4 regions of the Paenibacillus sp. UASWS1643 genome follow, and region 2 is predicted to be linked to each of the others. Evidence: riboswitches for the same ligand, from Rfam matches in the RefSeq annotation. Region 2 holds a riboswitch; each other region holds the start of a gene.
What was found. Region 2 has a riboswitch for thiamine pyrophosphate ahead of tenA (thiaminase II). Riboswitches for the same ligand answer to the same signal wherever they lie in the genome.

Region 1: linked by a shared signal. The riboswitch ahead of FE296_RS13920 (ABC transporter substrate-binding protein) and the one ahead of tenA (thiaminase II) in region 2 are both predicted to bind thiamine pyrophosphate.
Region 3: linked by a shared signal. The riboswitch ahead of thiC (phosphomethylpyrimidine synthase ThiC) and the one ahead of tenA (thiaminase II) in region 2 are both predicted to bind thiamine pyrophosphate.
Region 4: linked by a shared signal. The riboswitch ahead of FE296_RS21965 (ABC transporter ATP-binding protein) and the one ahead of tenA (thiaminase II) in region 2 are both predicted to bind thiamine pyrophosphate.

Annotation. Positions count from the first base shown of each region.
Region 1 is NZ_VXKZ01000107.1:113,378-119,037, reverse strand. It holds gene FE296_RS13935 (MFS transporter) at 1-516, shown strand, start outside; gene FE296_RS13930 (DUF2798 domain-containing protein) at 938-1,159, opposite strand; gene FE296_RS13925 (phospholipase D-like domain-containing protein) at 1,182-2,471, opposite strand; TPP riboswitch at 3,017-3,129, shown strand; gene FE296_RS13920 (ABC transporter substrate-binding protein) at 3,350-4,390, shown strand; gene FE296_RS13915 (thiamine-binding protein) at 4,614-4,904, shown strand; gene FE296_RS13910 (ABC transporter permease) at 4,904-5,660, shown strand, end outside.
Region 2 is NZ_VXKZ01000115.1:732,885-738,544, forward strand. It holds gene FE296_RS27625 (spore coat protein) at 1-79, shown strand, start outside; gene FE296_RS27630 (zinc-dependent alcohol dehydrogenase) at 76-1,212, shown strand; gene FE296_RS27635 (hypothetical protein) at 1,244-1,444, shown strand; gene FE296_RS27640 (spore coat protein) at 1,455-1,751, shown strand; gene tenA (thiaminase II) at 1,888-2,553, opposite strand; TPP riboswitch at 2,671-2,768, opposite strand; partial or broken gene FE296_RS27650 (sugar-binding protein) at 2,975-3,208, opposite strand; partial or broken gene FE296_RS27655 (hypothetical protein) at 3,261-3,533, opposite strand; gene FE296_RS27660 (endo-1,4-beta-xylanase) at 3,569-4,495, opposite strand; gene FE296_RS27665 (carbohydrate binding domain-containing protein) at 4,573-4,884, opposite strand; gene FE296_RS27670 (PRD domain-containing protein) at 5,240-5,660, opposite strand, start outside.
Region 3 is NZ_VXKZ01000092.1:75,765-81,424, forward strand. It holds gene FE296_RS03840 (aspartate/glutamate racemase family protein) at 1-471, shown strand, start outside; gene thiC (phosphomethylpyrimidine synthase ThiC) at 1,002-2,786, opposite strand; TPP riboswitch at 3,209-3,322, opposite strand; gene FE296_RS03850 (IclR family transcriptional regulator) at 3,472-4,215, opposite strand; gene FE296_RS03855 (alpha/beta hydrolase) at 4,575-5,600, shown strand.
Region 4 is NZ_VXKZ01000113.1:388,035-393,694, reverse strand. It holds gene FE296_RS21975 (ABC transporter substrate-binding protein) at 1-574, opposite strand, end outside; gene FE296_RS21970 (ABC transporter permease) at 740-1,555, opposite strand; gene FE296_RS21965 (ABC transporter ATP-binding protein) at 1,542-2,309, opposite strand; TPP riboswitch at 2,486-2,588, opposite strand; gene FE296_RS32910 (hypothetical protein) at 2,738-2,878, shown strand; gene FE296_RS21960 (aspartate/glutamate racemase family protein) at 2,957-3,655, shown strand; gene FE296_RS21955 (radical SAM/SPASM domain-containing protein) at 3,787-4,662, shown strand; gene FE296_RS21950 (pectate lyase) at 5,011-5,660, shown strand, end outside.

The DNA.
Region 1 (5,660 bases), on a different contig from region 2:
ATGAGTCTTGCGAACTTCATGCCAGCGATTCTGATTGAGAAAATGAACATGAAGGAAGCCGGAGCAGCACTTAGTGTCACCTGTTTCTGGATTGCCATGTCCGTGGGACGACTCTTCGCCGGATACATCGCAGAGAAATTCCAATACCGCGTCTATGTCCTGTACAGTTGTCTCGCATCTGTTCTCTTGTTAATGGTATTTCCATTTACAAACCAAATCTGGTCTGCATTTCTCATCATCTTGCTGCTTGGACTTGCGATGTCAGGGATATTCTCCATTGCTCTTGTCTTCGCCAGTAAACTGCTGCCTGGAACCGAAGAATCCACCCCTAGCATTTTGATTGCCTCAGGTGGGGTTGGCGGTGCCATTCTTCCTTTGACCACGGGATGGAGTCTTGATCATCTGGCGGTTAATCAGTCTGCATGGATGCTTGCCATCTTTGCGGTTGGCCTGTTTGTCATTAGTGTAATCACGTATCAATGGCAGAACAAACATGTGGTCGATACAGCGACTTAACAGCCATGGATCCGCCCTTAGCCTGAGAGCTGGAATACCAATTATAGGGATTGAGATGTCCACCTCCATGACTTTGGCGGTGGACATTTTGTTTTAGCGTTACTCTGTTCTAACGAACCTAGCACACGCTATCCCCCTCCATTTCTGCATATTTGAAATCTAACGAATCCTGGAGACGTTATTATAGATAATTAGCTTCAATTAAATGCCTCGTTGGAGGTTTTTGCATAATAACACCGCTGAGATTCGTTACTTTTTTCATTCCCTAAAAACTGGCCGAATAAGATGTCCTCGATTCGTTAGCGCTGTAATCATGGTGAAAAGTATCCTATCTTTGCCTCAGATCACCTTTCATTACAGGTGAGAATACGATCTATTCATTTGCACAAGATTGCCCAGGAAATACTTATGGCCAACCGAATCACACACTTTTGTTAACGACAGGCATTACAGGCCCGTTATCCTTGATGAATTTACCAAATACATATCGCACGAGTGGTCCCAGAACGATCAACTGATATGGAAGCGCCAGGCTGAAGTTACGAGCGATTGTATGGAGATACGTACGGAGTACGGATGACCCACTTAATTGATCAGCGAGATATGCCGAGATCATTCCATACATGGACATGATCAGAACCATGCCAAGATTGTGGGTTCTTTTACTACAACATAAATTTCCAGAGAAAAGACAGTTTGGATAAAGCTGTGATTGCCATTCGTTTGAAAACAGAGCCTTTCTGATTCGTAGATTCTGCTGGATAGTCACCTTTATTCACACGCGTACTGTGTGCACGTTTGATATCCATAGCCTCTGTTAGTTGGTCGGCGAATGCAGAACCAGAAATGACCACAGCAGATTCTGTATTTAGAAAGGCAGATCTGGGATCAAGGTTATACGAACCAACCATGCTGAGGTAATCATCCATAACAAATGATTTGCCGTGTATGGAATAAGGGCCTTGGTATTCATAAATGGCCAGATTGGTATCAAGTAACCGCTTCTTAGAACTTAAGTATCCCGCGAAAGCCAAAGGGTTAGGGGTCTGCTGGATTGAATTGGTTAGCATGACCCATTCTGTTTCTGGATTCATCGACAGATGTACGGCTTTCATCATTTTCTTGGTAGGAATGGCATATGGCGTCTGAAGGTACACTTTCGACTTTGCTTGATTGGCGAAATGAACAAATGCTCTCCACATGATCGGTTCTTTATACAGCCTTTGGATTGGATTGTGAATGAAAGTGACGTGGTCGGAATGAAGAGTTTCTTGAGCCCATTCCTTCGGCAACACTTTAACAAAAGGATCGCTCTGAGCCTGAGCTTTTTTATATAACTGAGCCAGCTGAGCCAGTTCTTTTAACCCTTTTGCATGATGCTGACGTTTTGTATGTTTTTCTGGTTTGGTGAATGGATGGCTCCATAACCGATCTATATATTTTTTCATTTCAACAACCGTGCTGTTCGTATTATGATTTGGATTGTAAACAAGGACATCCCGATCGAATACATAGTCTTTTGGGGGTTGCAATGCCATGTATTTATCACCAATATTTTGGCCGCCAATGATGCCATATGTGTTGTCGACAAGAAGGATCTTGTCATGCAGACGGTTATGCCATGTCCATGGCATAAATATGTGGAGTGGTTCATAATATCTTAATTCCACATTGGGGTGAGCTGCAATGGCATCTGGAATATCACGCAATTCTCCACGCATGCTGTGAAAAATCCCGTCTAAAATGATTCGAACATGAACACCCCGATCAGCTGCATCGAATAAAGCAGCAAAAAAGAGTTTAGATGTTTTTCCTTTTTGAATGGAGTAATAAGCCACGTCGATGCTTGTTTTCGCCTCTCGAATGGTCTGGATTCTCACCTGACCGGATTGAAAGCCGTCCTCCAAGAGCAATACGCGATCTGTTGTACTTCCTTCTGTTATCGATTTTTGCATATCCGTATTTTCAATAGTAGCTGGAGACGGAACCAAAAATAAAAGGTAAGCTGTGAAAAAAACGTAGATACAATAGGACAGAATAATTGCGAATATGATTTTAAGGATCATTCAGTACGCCCCCATTTTTATGTAAAAAGTAATTATTTGTATAGCAGTACTATCTCCTTTTGTATCTAAATTATGTTTTTTAAATAAATCAAGCGACCCCGGTCAAGGTCAAACGGCAAAAGCTGATCACTGAAATAGGAAAAACAGCCCTTATGCGACGAGATATCAAACATCCGATTTGATCTAAGTATTTGTTGGGAGCCTTCCGGATCTTCAGCACTTAGGCTATGACCCACTATCCGATGCTTTTGCACTCAGCCAGATTTCCTTATAGGATTCACCACGATAATTATTGAAAATAACACATCTAAACAGGCTGATATACATATGTATAACGGCCTGTTTGATAAGTTCATACGTGTCCCCATCCAGTTCCTGACTGGACACGAATGGGCCTCTGACCTATAATTACACCTAGTAATGCCCGTAACTTCATAGTTTCCCAGGGGAGTCGGAATTGGCCGGCTGAGAGTGTATCCCACCAAGATACTAACCCTTAGACCTGATCTGGATCATGCCAGCGTAGGAATCGGAGTATATCGAAATGGCACAGCCCTATGCTGAACGCCACCTCTCTAACGCCTGCACGCGTCCCGGATTACGGGACGCTTTTTTAATGTTCTTTTATATAGCCAGAGAGCTAAAAAAAGTGACGTTATCCAGATCTCAACTGGTATAAATCTGTCGATTTATGCAAGATGATTGGATATGAAGCCAAGGAGTACCCCGTGCCAATCGGCCGGACATACCGAAGGAGAGAACCACAGATGAAATGGCGTAAAACGATGGGATTGTTGCTCTTATGCGTGCTTATGGTGACTGTAGCCGCATGTGGTGGCAAAGAAGCTGCCCCAGCTGGTCAGAACGGCAACACAAATACGGAAAGCAGCAACAAAGGTGACACTGCCGCCCTGAAAGATATTAAAGTGGTGCTCGACTGGACACCAAATACGAATCATACCGGCCTGTATGCGGCTGTGGATCAAGGATTTTACAAGGCTGAGGGCTTGAATGTAGAGATTGTACAACCAGGTGCCGGTGGCGCAGATACAATGGTTGCCTCGAATGAAGTGCCTTTTGGCGTAAGTTATCAGGAGAGTGTAACTCAAGCCCGCACACAGGGTGTTCCATTGGTCTCCATTGCAGCAGTTATTCAGCATAATACATCCGGGTTCGCTGCTCCGACGGATCGGAATATCAAGTCACCGAAAGATTTTGAAGGTAAAACCTATGGCGGTTGGGGTTCCCCAGTCGAAGAAGCCGTGATGCAATCCATCATGGAAGGCGACGGAGCCGATGTATCGAAAGTAAAAAACATTAATATGGGTGACGCCGACTTTTTCACCGCAGTAAAACGGGACATTGATTTTGCATGGATTTTCTACGCCTGGACGGGTATTGAAGCCGAACTGCGCGGGGAACCCATCGACATGTTGTATGTGAAGGATTATTCAGATGCATTGGATTACTACACGCCTGTCCTCGTAACAAACGAGCAGACGATTCAGAACGACCCTGAGTTGGTGAAAGCATTCCTGAAAGCCACTTCAGAAGGATATCAATACGCAATTGATCATCCCGAAGACGCAGCGAATATTCTGATCAAGGCCGTACCGGATCTGGATAAGGAATTAGTGTCGGCAAGCCAGAAATGGCTTAGTCCAAAGTACACGGATGATGCCCCACGCTGGGGAGAACAAAAACAGGAAGTGTGGCAGAATTACACCGACTGGATGTTCAGCAAAAAACTGCTGGATGAACAGGTCGACGTGAGCAAGGCATACACAAACGAGTTTTTACCCCAATAAAATTTCTCATATAAAACGAACTTAATATTTACACGAGGACGGAGAGGACAGAAATAACGTGAAAAAGCGAAGCGGTCGCCTTTATCACCGGATTTTCCCTTAGAGAAAGGGAATCAAAAAAATCTGGGGATAACAGCGATTGGAAGGTTATTCTGTCATCGAAGTGGCAAGTGTAACAGTCATTGGTTCATTTTATATATCACGAAAGGAGCCGTGATCTCTCATGGCAAGCACACTACTTAGCATTCAGGTTATTCCGAAAACGCCAAATGGCGAGAACTCTTATCCTTACGTAGATCGCGCCATTGAAGTTATTCAGCAATCCGGCCTAAAATATCAGGTGAACGCGCTCGACACCACAATGGAGGGGGAACTGGAGGAACTGCTGGAGGTTGTCCGTAAAATGCACGAGGTACTCGTGGAGGCTGGCAGTCCAAGCATCATCTCCCAGATCAAAATCGCCCATAGCCCTACTGGCTTAAGCATGGATACCCTGACGGAGAAGTATCGCTAATGCATACCTATTTCAAAAGTGTATGGCCGCCCATTGTGGCGGTTATTCTCTTTATAGCGATATGGCAGGGAGCTGTCTCCCTCTTCCATATTGAGAAATGGATGCTGCCTGCACCGTCCGATATCGCCCGCGAAGCGGCAACTCAGGCCGAACGGCTTGGCATGCACGCTTCCGCAACCATTCAGTTAACGCTTATCGGATTCGCCGCTGGAACAGCGGTCGGATTACTGATTGCAATGGTGCTGCATTTGGTTCCTTTTCTCAAGTCGGCCCTGTACCCTTTACTTATTCTTAGTCAAAATATCCCAACCATCGCGCTCGCGCCGCTCCTGTTAATTTGGTTCGGATTCGGGCTGTTGCCCAAGCTGATTACCATTATCCTCGTCTGCTTCTTCCCCGTTGCGGTGGCGGCTATGGACGGCTTGACCCGTACTGACGCGGCGATGATGAACTATATGCGCATGGCTGGTGCCAAACGTCATCATATCTTCTGGAAGCTGGAGCTTCCCCATGCGCTGCCATCCGTGTTCTCCGGTGTCAAAATCGCTGCTACCTATAGCGTGATGGGTGCCATCATCGCCGAATGGATTGGCGCAGACAAGGGTATTGGTTATTATATGATGCTGCAAAAGTCGGCTTATCGCACGGACCGCCTATTCGTGGCGATCATGATTATTGTCGCGCTCAGCTTGCTGCTCTTCCTGTTCATTGCCCTTCTGGAGAAGCTGCTCGTGCGCTGGCGGCCACAGAAGCGGT
Region 2 (5,660 bases):
TCTGTTCCCGGATGATACATCCCGTAAAGGGATGTTTGATCAGACCCCAGATGAACATATTGGAGGACATAACGCATGAAGGCGGTAACGTATCAAGGGATTAAAAACGTCGTGGTCAAAGAGGTGCCGGATGCGAAGATCGTGAAACCGGACGATATGATCGTAAAGATCACCAGTTCAGCCATTTGCGGTTCCGACCTCCACCTTATTCACGGGATGATCCCTAACCTTCAGGAGAACTATGTCATCGGACATGAACCGATGGGGATCGTAGAAGAGGTAGGCCCCGGCGTAACAAAGGTAAAGAAAGGTGACCGTGTGATCATTCCGTTTAACATCGCATGCGGTGAATGCTTTTTTTGCAAAAATCAGCTGGAAAGCCAATGTGACGAGTCAAACCAACACGGGGATATGGGCGCATATTTCGGATACTCCGGAACGACCGGTGGATATCCTGGCGGGCAAGCCGAGTATTTACGGGTCCCGTTCGCCAATTTTACCCACTTCAAGATTCCCGAAAACTGCGAACAACCTGACGAAAAGCTAAGCTTGATTGCCGATGCCATGACGACAGCATTCTGGAGCGTAGATAACGCCGGTGTAAAGAATGGAGATACGGTCATCGTGCTCGGATGCGGTCCGGTCGGACTCCTGGCCCAGAAATTTTGCTGGCTGAAAGGAGCTAAGCGGGTCATAGCCGTCGACTATGTCGATTACCGCTTAAAGCATGCAAAGCGAACAAACAATGTGGAAATCGTAAACTTCGAACAGGATAAGAATATTGGGAACACTCTCAAGGAAATGACCAAAGGCGGCGCCGATGTTGTTATCGATGCGGTAGGAATGGACGGCAAGATGAGCGATCTTGAATTTCTGGCCAGCGGTATGAAACTGCAAGGCGGCACCATGAGCGCATTTATCATTGCATCTCAGGCGGTCCGCAAAGGCGGCACCATTCAAGTCACTGGGGTATACGGCGGACGTTATAACGGATTCCCGCTCGGAGACATCATGCAGCGAAACGTGAATATTCGTTCCGGACAAGCCCCGGTAATTCACTACATGCCATATATGTACGAGTTGGTTACGTCTGGCAAAGTGGACCCTGGGGACATTGTTACACACGTCATTCCGCTCAGCGAGGCCAAGCGGGGCTATGAAGTGTTCGATACAAAAACGGACGATTGCATTAAAGTCATCTTAAAGCCTTAAATATGAATAGATACATGGGAGGACAATCTGAATGGATTCCACTTACGCTTTGCATGAGATGCTCGAGGTACATGAAATAGCTGCGTTCAAGACGGTTTGCATGACTAAATCCAAGACCATGCAAGCTCTGGTAACCGACCCGGAGCTCAAGCAAATTTTGCAACAAGATGCAACATTATCACAACAGCAGCTTCAGGAGCTCGGTGGAGTGCTGTCTAAAGCGACTGTATAGGAGATAAAAAATGAACCCAATATTAGAACACATGACTGGTCTTAATACGCTGACCGATGACGTGATCGCAATGGATTTTTTGATGAACGCCAAGAGCAGCGTCAGAAACTACGCCATGGCTGTGACCGAATGTGCCACCCCCGAAATCAAGCAAATTTTGATGAAACAGCTCGATGAAGCCATAGACTCTTATGAAAAGATATCAAATTACATGGTGCAGCATGGCCTATACCACCCTTACCATATTGCAGAGCAAATTCAGCTCGATCTGAAAAACATTCAGACTGCTATGAACATACCGTCCTGACACCCTTTTTGATTTTAGCCAAGAGAACAAAATGTTCCTGTATCAAGAATTTCAATAATAATAAAAGGCGGATACAATCCGCCCTTTTTTCGGCATCGTCACGAAACACGCTTATACAACCGTTCCTTTACGTATTCTACTTATTTTCCATCCTCCATGACATCTCCCAAAAATCAAGCTCAAAGCGACTGCACATCACGAAAATATCCTCCATCCGTTGGTACGTTTCCTCGCTACAATCTTCTAATAACTTATCCGTTAACGTCACAAGGGATTGATTGCTGCTGTTGTATTCAGAGGAAGCATATCCTGTGATCCACTCACCATAAAAAGGATGATCAGCTGCACCTGGCTTTTGGGAAAGAACTTGACCAATCTCTGCATAGCTCCATGAGCAGGCCAGAATGGATACAAGTACTTCTGCTATGCCACCCGCATGGGAAACAGAAAGCATATAGTTAGTGTAAGCTGCATTTTTCAGTGCAGGTTTTACCTGAAAAACATGATCCTCTGTAATTCCTAATCGCTCCATATAAGAACGATGAATTTTCATTTCGCCATTCAAGATGTTATCTACGTTTTTACTAAAAAACTGCATCAATTTGGGGTCGTGCGACTTGACGATACCTAGTGCAAATACACGGGCATAATCATACAGGTACAAGTAGTCTTGCAGCAAATAATAACGAAATTGTTCGACCGGTAAGGAACCATCTCCGATTCCTTTAACAAAGGGATGCTCAAGACATTCCTTCCACACAGGCTGTGCTGCCTGATATAGTCTCTCTGAAATAGTCAACATATGTCCCTCCAATTCATAATGTACGTATGTATTTTAAAACAAAAAAACGAAACATCCATAGGATGTTTCGCAGACAAATACACTAAAACAAGGGGGTTCGCATGAGCTACCCAAGTACAGCGTTTCATCGTTGCATCCCTACGTTGGCATTATCCAAATCAGGTAAGGTCGGTTTAACACCCTCTCAGCCGGTTAAGGCTCCCTCGCAAACGGTTGTATGTAGTTGATTGCTTTCTTATCCGCATAAAAGAGAAAATAACATCCATTTAGTATATCAAGGGCTGTTAAATATAGTCAAGGCAGATTGTATCCCCCATAATCAGTTTGAGTGACGTATTTAAATGATGAAAACCATCACAACAATGGTTGAGTTTTAGCCACTGTTATGATGGTTTCTATTCTTGCAACTACTGCCAATGGTTTAATGCCCGTGTTTGTTCTTTCCGACAAAAGTGAGTATTCCGTACTGGGAAGTATTTCTCCAGCTTTCATTGGTCTTATCATTCCATTTGGCTACGTTCTGCTTACCTCCGCCCTGGTTGTCGTCAATTTGGAGCTCGAAACCGAGAACATTTCCTGTTTTGGGCGTCAGTGAATGCAATTGAATTCTGGCTACTACGAGATATCCTTTATTTGTTTTCTTCACAGCACTTACAAGGCGTCCGGGTGAGGCCCCCCCTCTGCACCTTCGCTCTCATTCAACCGTTTTACTTCAAATGGTACAGCCTTATTCCATAGGGCGTCTTTCTTCCCATCAATCTGAACAATCCCTTGCACAGCTTGTGCAGATTTGGCATAGGGACGAGTTGAATCACGTCGTATTTGCTTGTATCTTGCTCCTGAGATTGTGTTCGATCATTCCAGTACAGTGGATTATAAGGTTGTGTCCCATTTGTACCGCCATCAGTCACACGGATATCCAATCCGGCTTCATATTCTGAACCGGCTTGGATACCACCCCATGGAATGGACAATTCAACCTGATATCCGGTTTACCCGAAAGTGAGACGGCTCTCTATGTCAACACAGGCAAGCTGGATTCATCCACGAGTCCCCAGTATGCTTTTTTGGCCTTCAGGGCTGAATCAAACAGCATAGCCTGGTTGTTGTAAGACTTCTCATCTTGGAGTCCCCATAAGGTAACTGAAGAAATGTGATCTTTGTGTTTTTTGTACAAATCCAACATTTCCTTATATCGATGCGCCTGCCTTACCGCAACTTCATCGGACATCTCTTCACCAAATGGAATTCCGCTATCAACATCCAGTTCCGTGATCGGAATATCCAATCCAAGTTCGGCGAACATGTTGATCGTTTTTTCAATTTCCTTGATGGGCGGGGATTCCAGGTTATAGTGAGATTGCAAACCCACACCATCGATGAGCCCTTTCTCTTTCAGTCGTTTGACCAACCGATACATATGCTCTCTTTTCTCAGGGATTTCCGTGAAGTATTCGTTGTAGTATAATTTGACATCCGGATCGGCTGCACGGGCGAATTCATAGGTTTTCTCAATGTAATCCGGACCGATTAGTTCATAAAAGGGACTTTTACGTAAACCGTTGGCATCACCATTGCTATCCGCAATCGCCTCGTTTACCACATCCCAGGCATAGATCTTACCTTTGTATCGGGTCATGACGGTCTCAACATAATCCTGAATCCGGGCAAGTAGTAATTCTCGACTCGCAGGGTTACCCCGAGGATCCTTGAACATCCACTCTGCAGCATCAATATGCCACAACAACGCATGTGCGCGTACGCCCATACCATGTTCCTCGGCGAATTGAACATATTGATCGGCTGCCTCGAACTCATAAACACCTTCGGAAGGAGACATGTACTTCGGTTTCATCTCATAGGTTGCGGTCAAGCTGTTAAAGTGTTTTGTGAGCAGTTGTCCATATGCGCCTTCCAACTGCCAGCGATACATCATCCACATAGAACGATAACGTATCTACGCTATCTTCAGAGATGTAGGGTGTTTCGATGAACAGATTCAATTTAGTGGGGTCATCGTTATACTGAAATTTTCCGGTGATCTTGTGCCATGTATTCCATTCTGTTTTGGCAATCTTCACGCTGCCGATCGGGTTCCAGCAGCATACTGGACTGACCTTCGTGTGCTTCCTGTTGTGTCACTGTCAGCCTTTCGTTACCTGTACGTGGAGTCCATCCCTGAAGTGTACCGTCTTCAAAGTTTGTGCTCAAATGACCTCCTTCCACTTCTGTAACTGCCTTGGCTGCATGTGAGACATTCGAAAATGGAAACATGGCGAGTACCAGCACAAGAACCAAGGCCGTTATATTCCATTGACCTAACCGTTTCATAAAATTCCTCCTCATGATTTGGTCTAAGTATTTCTGAACGGATTAACATCAAGATAAATAGATTATAGTTTTTTGGATAGCACTTAAAAATTTCCAATAATTATAATAAAAAGTTATCGTTTGGTAATTGTGAGTTTAGGAAGGTGGAGTTCGTTCGCATGAAATATCAAAAAGCCGCTACATATTTGCAAAAATAAAAGACCGTTTCCCGATAAAATACGAGAAAACGGTCATAGTTAGAAAGTATCTTTTTTCCTGTCTGCTAACAGGCATATAAACATGCTAGAAATCAAGGCATCAGATATTCAAAGAATCGCTTTCCCCAAAAATAAGGGAATATAACTTTAACTTTGTTTTATAATCGTCCCTCGTCACCCTGTTCCTCCTGCACAATTCGTGCAATGTGAATCATCAAATATAATAATTCCTCGTTCGATATGGAGATATCCAGCATATTTTGCACGTAGGTTTTGATCATCTCCGCACACTTGTATTCAAGCGGGTGCTCCTTTACCATGTGTTGAAATATAAAATCTTTCGCCGAATTGCCCAGACGTCCTTCTTGTAAACGCTGGATGAAGAATTGCAGATGTGTGACAAGTCTCACATAATGGATGGAATTTTTGTTCAATTGCATATCAAAGGTGTATTGAATCAGGTTAAAAATATCTTTTAACATCTTAACGGATTGCATCGTGCGCTCCATATTCTGTTCATGCGTTTGGGCATTCACAAAATGAAAAGCGATATTCCCTGCTTCTTCTTCCGGTAGTTCA
Region 3 (5,660 bases), on a different contig from region 2:
ACCCTCTTTGCGACAGTACTGGGGCAAGAAGCCAAACAGGTCCTTGTGCCTGTGATCGGCATAGATGATCCGCTATTGCAGGAGATGCGGCGAGTATCCGGAGAATACATAATCGTTTTCACCAACCCCGCAACCATTGAAGGAACGATGGCACGGGTGAATCAGGCGTTACAGCAAGAGGATGGAAGTGGGCAGCTACACGTTTCCCAGACAGCTCAGACGGAAGCGATGTGCATCCCAGGGACATTCGAGCTGATCATGCGTGGAGATCAGCAAGGGTATCTCGAAGCGGTACGTGAAGGCTTACAGCAGATCGCTGAAAATTATCCGGGTAAAGCGGTAGTGGCAGCCCAACTGTCTATGGCTCCCGCAGCTGCACAGGTTACAGCAGACACAGGCATTGCGATCCATAGTCCGCTGGCATTGCTTGCGGAGTATTTGGAGAAGAATTTGGGTGTGGTTCGACAGTAGTAGCGGATTTGGAGTGACATATTACACTCACTAAAAAAATGTGAACCTACTATATTGGCTCCTTTTGCAAAATAAAAACGCTCTCGAAGAAGGGCATTTCAAATGGTATAATCACTATGTACAGCCAATTTGTGGTGGGAAATAGGCTTGCCTCCAGTGGGAGGTGATCCTATGAACTTCTCTTTTAACGACGTAATCGTGTTCGCGATGTTAATTATTGCGCTTCTGACATACATCGATCGTAAAAAGAAGTGACCCGCCACAGGTTGACGGCCTGACGGGTCACTTCATCTGAACTTGCTGCACTCGGAGGAATACCCACCGCAAATGCTGTGCAGGAGTAGCCATTGGCCTGGCTACTCTTATTGGTGTTTACTTACATTCATTTTATTAAACATCTGCTAGACAATCAACCATAATGCTGATAAAAAGTATCAGGAAGCTGATCAATAAGATGAAGAAGACGATATGATAGCAGTATTCTCACCTTCAAACGATGTCAGACTGCCCAGCTTGCGCTGTAACGGCGCCTAGGACCGTGTCCGATATTCCTCGGCCTTTTCCTGCATGCCCGCTGCTACAGCCTCATTCTCGGACAATCCTTTATCCGCAGCAAAGGCCCGAATGTCCTGCGTGATGCGCATACTACAGAACTTCGGTCCGCACATGGAGCAGAAATGAGCTTCTTTGGCTCCTTCTGCTGGCAGCGTCTCATCATGGTAGGACAGCGCACGTTCAGGGTCCAATGACAGGTTGAACTGGTCACGCCAGCGGAACTCGAAGCGTGCCTTGGACAATGCGTCATCCCGGCGTTGAGCACGTGGATGGCCTTTCGCCAGATCGGCGGCGTGGGCCGCGATCTTGTAGGCGATGACCCCTTCCCGCACATCATCCTTGTTGGGCAGGCCCAAATGTTCTTTTGGCGTAACATAACAGAGCATGGACGTGCCAAACCAGCCAATCATGGCTGCCCCAATGGCAGACGTGATGTGATCATATCCTGGCGCAATGTCGGTCGTTAGCGGCCCAAGTGTGTAGAACGGTGCTTCTTTACAGATCTCCATCTGTAGATCCACATTCTCTTTGATCTTATGCATCGGCACATGACCCGGGCCTTCGATCATCACCTGCACATCATGTTTCCATGCGATCTGCGTCAGTTCCCCAAGCGTAGCCAGTTCTGCCATCTGAGCTTCGTCATTGGCATCGTAGATACTGCCTGGACGAAGTCCATCTCCCAGCGAAAACGCCACATCATACCTTTTCATAATCTCGCAGATTTCTTCAAAATGGGTGTACAAAAAATTCTCCTGATGATGCGCAAGGCACCATGCTGCCATAATGGACCCACCGCGAGACACAATGCCTGTCATCCGCTTGGCGGTCATCGGGATATAACGCAGCAGCACGCCTGCATGAATCGTAAAGTAGTCCACACCCTGCTCTGCCTGCTCTATGAGTGTGTCACGGTACAACTCCCAGGTCAGCGCCTCAGCTTCGCCATTCACCTTCTCCAGCGCTTGATACAGCGGTACCGTACCAATGGGCACAGGAGAATTACGGATGATCCATTCCCGGGTGGTATGAATGTTTTTGCCTGTGGACAGATCCATCACCGTATCCGATCCCCAGCGTACTGCCCAAGTCATCTTCTCCACCTCTTCCTCGATGGAAGAGGATACGGCAGAGTTCCCTATGTTGGCATTGATCTTCACGTGAAAATGACGACCGATCAACATCGGCTCACTCTCTGGGTGATTGATGTTGGATGGCAAAATGGCCCGTCCACTCGCCAGCTCCTGCCTCACAAATTCCGGTTCCACGCCTTCACGAATGGCGGCGAATTCCATCTCTGCCGTGATGACTCCCTGTCTCGCGTAGTGCATCTGGGTCACACAGCGTCCTGGCTGTGCTCGCAAGGGTTTGCCACGTAATCCGGGATACTCTTCGGTGCCGGCTTTCTTCCCTCCGGGCTTCAGTCCGTTATCCTCCGGTTTAACCGTACGGCCCTGATAAGCTTCGACATCGCCACGCTCTGTGATCCAACGGGTTCGCAGGGCTGGCAGACCTGCACGGATATCCGCATGAAATGCGGGATCGGTCATGGGGCCGCTCGTATCGTAGACACGCAGCGGTTCGTTATGCTCCACCCCTTGGGGAGTATTCGTGTCATGAAGGGCTATCTCACGCTCCGGTACAGCAATGTCCGGCCGTGAGCCCTGAATGTAGACTTTGCGGCTACCCGGAAAGGGCTGAACCCGTCCGGCCGCTCCTGTTTCTTTTTCCACCTGCTGATCGTTATGTTCCTGTTCCATCGCTTGTTGTCCCGTTTGATTTCCTGTACTCATGTTCGCTTGTCTCCTCCTCAGTGTTCATCGCTTGTTTGGTTGGTATCTTCATTAGCTCGCTTACGTACCTGTCCCAAATCATGCGCAATGCAGAGAAGAAAGAGCGATCCTACGCCAGACCAGGAGAGACACTTTTCATGTACAGTTAACAACAGAACGGAGGTTACCACAGATCATGGATCTATGGTGACTTCTCTCTCATCATCCAAGCCCAATTTCGCAGGTTATTGAAAAAGAAGTCGATGGAGTACGTGCTATATCGCCCGTTCACTGTATATAAAAAAGCCGGTCCCCGAAGGAACCGACTTTTAATGTCCATCACCAATAATGCACCTTCATGCAGCTCCTTAACGGAGCCCTACAAGGGTCACATCATGTGGTGGTTGTGGTCATATCGCCGATTACTTCCCTACGCTGGTATGATCCAGATCAGGTGCAAAGGGTCCGGAATCTCATGCGATTCCGTCTCAGTCCGGACAGTTCGGACTCCCCCAGTAACGTTAACAAGTTGCGGCACACACATGCCGCCGTTCATATTCATTGAAGCTGGCCCCGCTGGGCCGTCCATTACAGAGTAGCGCAACCGGAACATAAAAACAACCTTTATATTCCAGAACACCAACTCAATTTGGAGAAAAACCTTACATCAGCATCAGGATAACATGAGTCCCATCTGCGTAGCAGCATCCTTCAACACTGGTGCGTATTCATGCAATGTCTCCTGCGAAAGTCGGCTGACAGGTCCTGAGACCGAGAGCGCAGCTGCAATATTGCCTCTGCGATCCATAATCGGCACCGATACCGCCGCAGCTCCCGGCTCACGTTCCTCGTAACTCGTGGCATATCCGTTATCCCGGATGTCTCCCATCTGTGCCAAATACACCGCTGGATCGATAAACACCGGCCATTCCGGCCCGTTCATCAGTTCTTCACGATCCTCGTCCGTGGCAAACGCCATCAAGACTTTGCTGGAAGCGCCCACAGACAGCGGGAGTCTAACACCGACGGGAGCGACTCGACGAATCGCCTGATCACTTTGCACAGCCTGAATCCGTATCCGTTCACTGCCATCACGCAGGTACAGACTCACGGTCTCCCCCAATCGATCTCTCAGTCGCTCCATCGCAGGCAACAGTAGAATAGCGGGATCATCACTGCGAGACATATGAGCCGACAGTTCCCAGATTCGGATGCCAAGTCGGTACTTCTCTGTTGCTGCATCGCGGATCACGAACCCTCGATCCTCCAGCGTAGCCATCAAACGATGTACTGTACTTTTGTGCAGGCCGATCTGACTGGCAATTTCGGTGAGTCCCAGATCACTGCGTGTGGTAAAACATAATAATATATCCAGCGCCCGTTCTACAGCCCGGACGGTTAACTTGCGATCTTCCATGGCATGATGCCCTCCTCATGTTTCATCACATGAAACTTGGTTACATAAATTATATGAGAAACGGTCTCATCTGTAAACCAAAAAGAGCCAAAATCGAAATAGGCCAATGTGTAAATTTTTCCTTTTTATAAGACTTAATCCCCTGTAATTTACACACTAAGGTAATGTTACCCATATATCTTAAGAACTATATAACAATTGCGTAACAAATGCCCTCAATCAATTGACTTTGACTATACTGGAACATACGATAAAGATATATTACATTAAGATATCGCTCTGAAGCAGGCTCTGAAATCGACACAATTCTCTTTTCATGTCGTTGTTATCTTCAACTGAACTTCAAAGGAGGGGCATTCATGTATCAAACATCCCAGAGCGAAGCCCCGCTGCAAACAAAAGTGTCCGATCTGCCCTCTTCCCTATCACCGAGGCTGATTCGGTTCAAACATATTATCGTAGCGTTGCTGCTCTCCGTTGTATTTTTTCTACTGTTTTGTTTTATTGCACTGCATGGTTACATCGCATGGGTATTATCCAATCCAACGGTAGCACCAGTCTTCTCCAATCCGATGCAGGCCAAGAACATGAAGTACGAAGACATCACGTTCCCGGCAGCAGATGGCAGCCGAACGATGCAGGGTTGGTATATACCTGCTGACAATGCTGCAAGCAAAACGATTATTTTCAGTCACGGCTATGGTGCCAATCGTGAAGAAACATGGGTACCCATGTATGACCTGGCACACTATGCCCATCAACTTGGGTTTAACGTGGTCATGTTCGATTATGGCTTCGCCTCACAGGTGAACAAAGCTGTAGCCACAGGTGGCAAAGCTGAGTCACAGCAATTGCTGGGTGCAATCCAGTTCGCCAAGCAGCGCGGTGCGCAGGAACTGGTTGTCTGGGGTTTCTCCATGGGTGCCGGTACGGCGCTACAAACTGGACTTATTACGAAAGAAGTGGATGCAATGATTCTGGACAGTGCGTTCCTGCTGGAGCCAGATACGCTGTACCACAACATTCACAACCAGATCGATCTCCCGCGTCAGCCTACACTGGAGATCATGAAGCTGTTGTTCCCTGTTCTGAATGGTACCGGATTGCAACAGATCCCGTATCAGGAAGTGAAAAAGGAAGATTATCCGTTCCCGATTTTCTTCATCCATGGTACAGAGGACGAGAAGGCGCCTTATCCAATTGCGGAGCAACTCGCCGCCAACCAGACCAATCCGTACTCCGATGTATGGATTGTCCAGGATGCGCATCATGAGTTGATCTTCCGGGAGCATCCAAAGGAATATCTGCGCCGTGTCTCAACTTTCCTGAGTCATGTAACGAAGACAAGCAGTGACGATGTACAAAACACGAATAATGGAGAATAACCAAATTTCAATCATCGAATTTTTTCCAGAGCCCTCAGGGGCTCTTTTTTTTGCACTCAT
Region 4 (5,660 bases), on a different contig from region 2:
GATTCATGTTGTCGGGATTGCCACCATCCTTGCTAATCATCGTACGAAGCATCGCTTCATACAGCGGAATCGACGAATAACCGACAGTTTTTCCGTCAAGATCTTTGGGTGAGCTCACGTTACCATTTGCTTCGGTCAACAGATGCATAAGTGGATGCCGAACAACAGCAGCAATAGATCGTACAGGAATGTTCTCGCCACGTGCGAGCAAGATTTGGGGCTGGTAACTTAGAGCCAGATCAATTTTACCGGCAGCAACAAGTTTGAGTGAATCATTGGTATCCGCAGGCATCTGAATTTCGACATCCAGACCTTGGTCTGCGAAGTACCCTTTTTCCTGAGCCACATAGATGAAGGAGTGTACTGCATTCGGGTACCAGTCGAGCATGATGGACAGTTTATCTTTGGCGTCTGATGCTGGTTCGGTTGCAGACTTGTCTGTTTGTTGTGCATTGGTTGCAGAGTCTGTTGTTGGCGTGTTATTGCTGGTATTCGTGGTGCTGCACCCACTGACTATCAGCAAAAGGCTAATGAGCATGATGGGAAGCAGGGAGTATATACCTTTGTTATTCATAAATGAAGTTCCTCATTTCATCGTTTTGATTTGTAGAAAATGGGCAACAGCATGTTAACGACAATGTGACAATGTACTGATTGAAGTTTGCTGCTGAAATTGTACATAAGTATGTTTTGGAAACCGTAATTCCTATACTTAAATCAAGTTTCTCTCGAAGATCATTCAACTTTTCTTTTGCCTCCATTGACGATGACGCTGGATGCTAAACCGTTTCTCCAGCCAGGCAATCAGTACAAACAAAACGATCCCGAGCAGGGATAACAGCACAATAGCTGCAAACATCGCATCCGTGTTCATGTTGCTGGACATGCGGCGGCTGAAGTATCCGAGACCTTTGCTGCCACCGAGCCATTCGCCAATCGTTGCCCCAACCACGCAGTACACCACAGACATCTTTAGCCCCGAGAAAAAAGAGGGAAGTGCAAGTGGAATCTGGAGTTTGCAAAAAATATCCCACTTGCTGGCACCCATGGTGAGCAGCAGTTCACGCTGCTCTGGATCGCCTTGGCGAAGTCCATCGTAGGTACTGACCACAATGGGGAAGAAGGCGATCAGGAACACCACGGCGACTTTGCTCCACAGCGTGTAGCCAAACCATAGGATGAAGACGGGGGACAGGGCAATCAGCGGGATCGTCTGACTGATTACGATGAAGGGATACAAGGCCTTTTCAATCGATCGGTTCATATGCATGCCTGTCGCTAGCGTAATTCCAGTCACTATGGACAAGCCAAAACCAACGACAACCTCCATCAAGGTAGCAGGCAGATGTGTAGCCAGCAGGAGGTAGCGATGCTCATACAGGGAGCTGGCAATCGCCGTTGGGGCTGGAATGATGAAGGAGGGCACCCATCCCATACGCACAATCCATTCCCAGAAGGCAAGCAGCAAGAGCAGGAGCCAAAGAAACAGACCATAACGGGCAAGCCAACGCCTTACGCTATCCTTCATGCAGTCTCCCAAGTTACCTTCTCGCATGCAATTGTTCCTCCAGTCGTCGTCTCATCTGAACGAGCGCCGGTTCGTAGATCATGTCCGAATGTCTTGGACGTGGCAAAGGTACCGTCAAATCCTGTAGCTGTTGGCCCTGGCGCCCCGGGGTTAACAGGATAATCCGATCACTGAGCAGCAGCGCCTCTTCAATGTCATGCGTAATGAACAACACGGTCTTGCCCAGGCCTTCCCACAGTTCCAACAACCAGCGATGCATCTCCCGTTTGGTTAAGGCATCGAGTGCGCCGAATGGTTCATCCAGCAGCATGAGTTGGCCACCTGTCAGCAAAGTACGAAGCAGCGCGACACGCTGGCGCATGCCACCCGACAGCTCGTCTGGGTAAGCATTCGCGTAGCCGGATAGGCCAAATCTGTCGAGCCCAGCCAGAATGTCCGCGCGAATTCTTCCCTTATCCTGCCGTTCTGGAGCAAGTTCAGCGGGGAGCATGCAATTCTCCATGACGGTTCGCCAGGATAACAGGAGGTCCTTTTGTGGCATGTAGGCCACCTGCCCCAGTCGCTTTCCTTCAGGGACCCAAGGAATTTCAATGGTTCCATGGGTTGGCTCAAGCAGGCCTGCCAGCAGCTTGAAAAGGGTGCTTTTACCGGAGCCGCTGGAGCCGATAAGCGAGACGAATTCGCCGTTGGCTACACGCATCGACACATTGGAGAGCACGGGGGAATCCCTTTTTCCCGGGAAAGCGTAGCTCATGTTGTGAATGGTTATGTTATTATCCATCTCGTTTTGTCCCCCCTTGTTATTCCAAATTCAACTTCAAACTGCGGGATCTTTAATTACACCTTCTGATCTGCCCGCAGAACGCGAAAAAGACCCACCCATTTCCGGAGAAATGAGTGGGTCTGTAAGTTCAATTCACATTAAATTTCATTATCAACATGAAAAAATCCGCTTACTGAAAGGCCGCTCCACTTCCCTCCGCTGGTATGATCCAGATCAGGTTCAAAGGGTCCGAATCATTCGATTCGTCTCAGCCGTAAGGCTCCCCTAGTGCAATGTTCAAGATATGCAGTTGTGTGTTCAGCATATATCACATGCAAGTGGAATGTAAAGGGGGCGCTCGGAAAGAATGTGAGTACTGATCTTGGCTTTCTGCGGATTCATAATACGCTTCGTCCAAGACAATTACGACATGGGAGGGAATATGATTGAGTAAACCAAGCAGTCGTGAAAATGGTCCGGTCAGATTATTCGGATTGTACAGCCAGATCATTCGGGTAGAAGCAATAAGCCGTTGCCGGAATTGCTCCAGGTCCCTCTATTCCTCTTACTGGGGCAGGTTTATTTAATCAGATAGATACGGTACAATATCTATTAAATTTCTATATGCTGCTTTCGGAATGTATTAAATGGAAGGGGGAGTGTATATGAAAACGATTGGTCTTATTGGTGGAATGAGCTGGGAGTCATCGTTAGAATATTATCGAATTATTAATGAAGAAGTGAAAAATAAATTGGGAGGACTTCATTCAGCCAAATGCATTTTATATAGCGTGGATTTTGAAGAAATCGAGCGTTATCAAGCTGAAGGTGATTGGGAAAGTGCTGGTGAATTATTAGGGAATGCTGCTCAGTCTTTGGAAAAGGCAGGAGCAGAAATGATTGTAATTTGTACAAATACGATGCATAAAGTGATTAAACATATTGAAGAAAAAGTGCGTTTACCCATTGTACATATTGCTGATTCAACAGCAAATCAAATTCATAAGTCCAAAATAAGTATGGTTGGTTTACTCGGCACAAAATATACGATGGAACAAGACTTTTATAAAAAACGAATTGAATTTAATGGTATTAAGGTTTTGATACCGAATGAAGAGGATAGAAAAGTTATCAATAAAATAATATATGAGGAATTATGTTTAGGGAAAATTGAGCCCTTATCAAGGGATTATTATAAAAAGGTGATCCAAAGGCTAGTTGATGATGGAGCTGAGGGGATCATATTAGGTTGCACCGAAATTGGATTATTAGTAAAAGTAGAGGATTCAGAAGTTCCATTATTTGATACAACACGTATTCATGCGATTGAATCTGTAAATTTGGCACTAGCCAAATCATTTTGACACAACCAGATAAACCAGTTCTCTGATTTACCTCGGCTCATGAACCCGATATAATAGGGATGGCCCGTATAGGCCGGATCACAAAATGCAGGTGGGATTGTTCTCCCTCCTAGGCAGAATGGGGACCCAAGTTGAAAACGTTCAAAAAAGTATATATTGAGATCACGAGTATCTGCAATCTGGCTTGCAGCTTCTGTCCACAGACGCAGCGTGCCAAAGGATTCATTGACCCTGAAGTCTTCAACAATATACTGGAACAAGTTAAACCACACACCAATCATATTTATCTACATGTCAAAGGTGAACCCTTGTTGCATCCCAAAATAGATCTGTTGCTCGATTCCGCACATGAGAAGGGACTCAAGGTGAACATTACAACGAATGGTACACTATTGCCCAAGACTCAGCATAAATTGCTTGGCAAACCGGCACTGCGGCAGATGAATTTCTCCCTGCACAGCTTCGATGGGCATGAAGGTTCAACCGACCGTGACGGATACCTGAGCAACATTTTGTCCTTTGTACACGAGGCCGTTAAGCACAATGTCATCATCTCATTCCGACTGTGGAATCTGACGCAAGATAACTTCACAAATGCTCAGATGAATCGAAATCGGGAGACCCTTGAAGTATTGGAACGTGAGTTCAATCTGGACTTCCGCATTGAGGAAAAAGTAGTTCCAGGCAGCGGGGTCAAAATTGCCCCGAATGTATACCTGAATCAGGACCATGAGTTCCAGTGGCCAAGTCTGGATGCACCTGAAGATGACGGCAAAGGCTTCTGCCATGCATTGCGTGGTCAGGCAGCTGTGCTTGTGGATGGAACGGTGGTTCCATGCTGTCTCGATGGCGAGGGTGTAATTAACCTGGGTAATGTGCACGAGAAGTCATTCTCGGAGATTATTGAGGGTGAGCGAGCGAACAATCTGGTATATGGCTTCTCCAGGCGGGAAGCTGTGGAAGAGTTGTGTCGAAAGTGCGGTTATCGTCAGAGATTTGGAGCCTGACATCTTATATAAGCAAGCTAGGAGCCATTCAGATCACACATTTGGAGACAAATGTAGTGGTCTTTCTTTGTTATCGGGTATTCAAGTGAGGGGTACATACGTTACAAATGAGCATACCAGAGGTTGATATGAGCATATTGCTTGATAGACCTGGCATGCAAAAAATGCGGATATAACAGGCATTGTGCGATGTCATAATATATCTGATCTAATGATTATTCTAGTCACCTTCCTTATTTGGTAGGATTAGGTTGTGGGTCGGACAGAGGTGCACCTCTGACGATCTTCCAGGACAAGCTCAGGCTTGTACAATACCAAATAACGAGAGAATAAGGGAGGAATAAAGTAATGAAAAAAATGTTGACGTTGTTGCTGTCCGCTGGTTTGGTTGCTTCTATATTTGGTGCCGTTCCGGCTGCGGCTGCACCTACCGTTGTAAATTCAACCATTGTGGTTCCAAAGGGCACGACCTATGACGGCCAAGGTAAAACATTTGTAGCCAATCCTTCCACACTGGGCGACGGATCTCAAGCAGAAAATCAGAAGCCAGTCTTCCGTCTGGAGGCAGGGGCCACGCTCAAAAACGTAAACATTGGATCACCAGCTGCTGATGGTGTTCACTGTTATGGCAACTGTAATATATCGAATGTAGTCTGGCAGGACGTGGGCGAGGATGCACTGACATTGAAGTCGGCTGGAACGGTTAACATTACCGGTGGGGCAGCGTATAAGGCTTATGATAAAGTGTTCCAGATGAATGCAGCTGGAACAATTAACATCAAAAATTTCCGTGCAGATGATATTGGCAAACTGGTTCGCCAAAATGGTGGAACTTCCTTTGCAGTTAACATGACGCTGGATAACTCCAACATTTCCAATGTGAAAGATTCGATTATGCGTACAGACAGCAGTACATCACAAGGGAAAATTACGAATACCCGTTATTCCAAAGTACCAACGTTGTTCAAGGGGTTTGCTTCAGGGAAAACGAGCCAGTC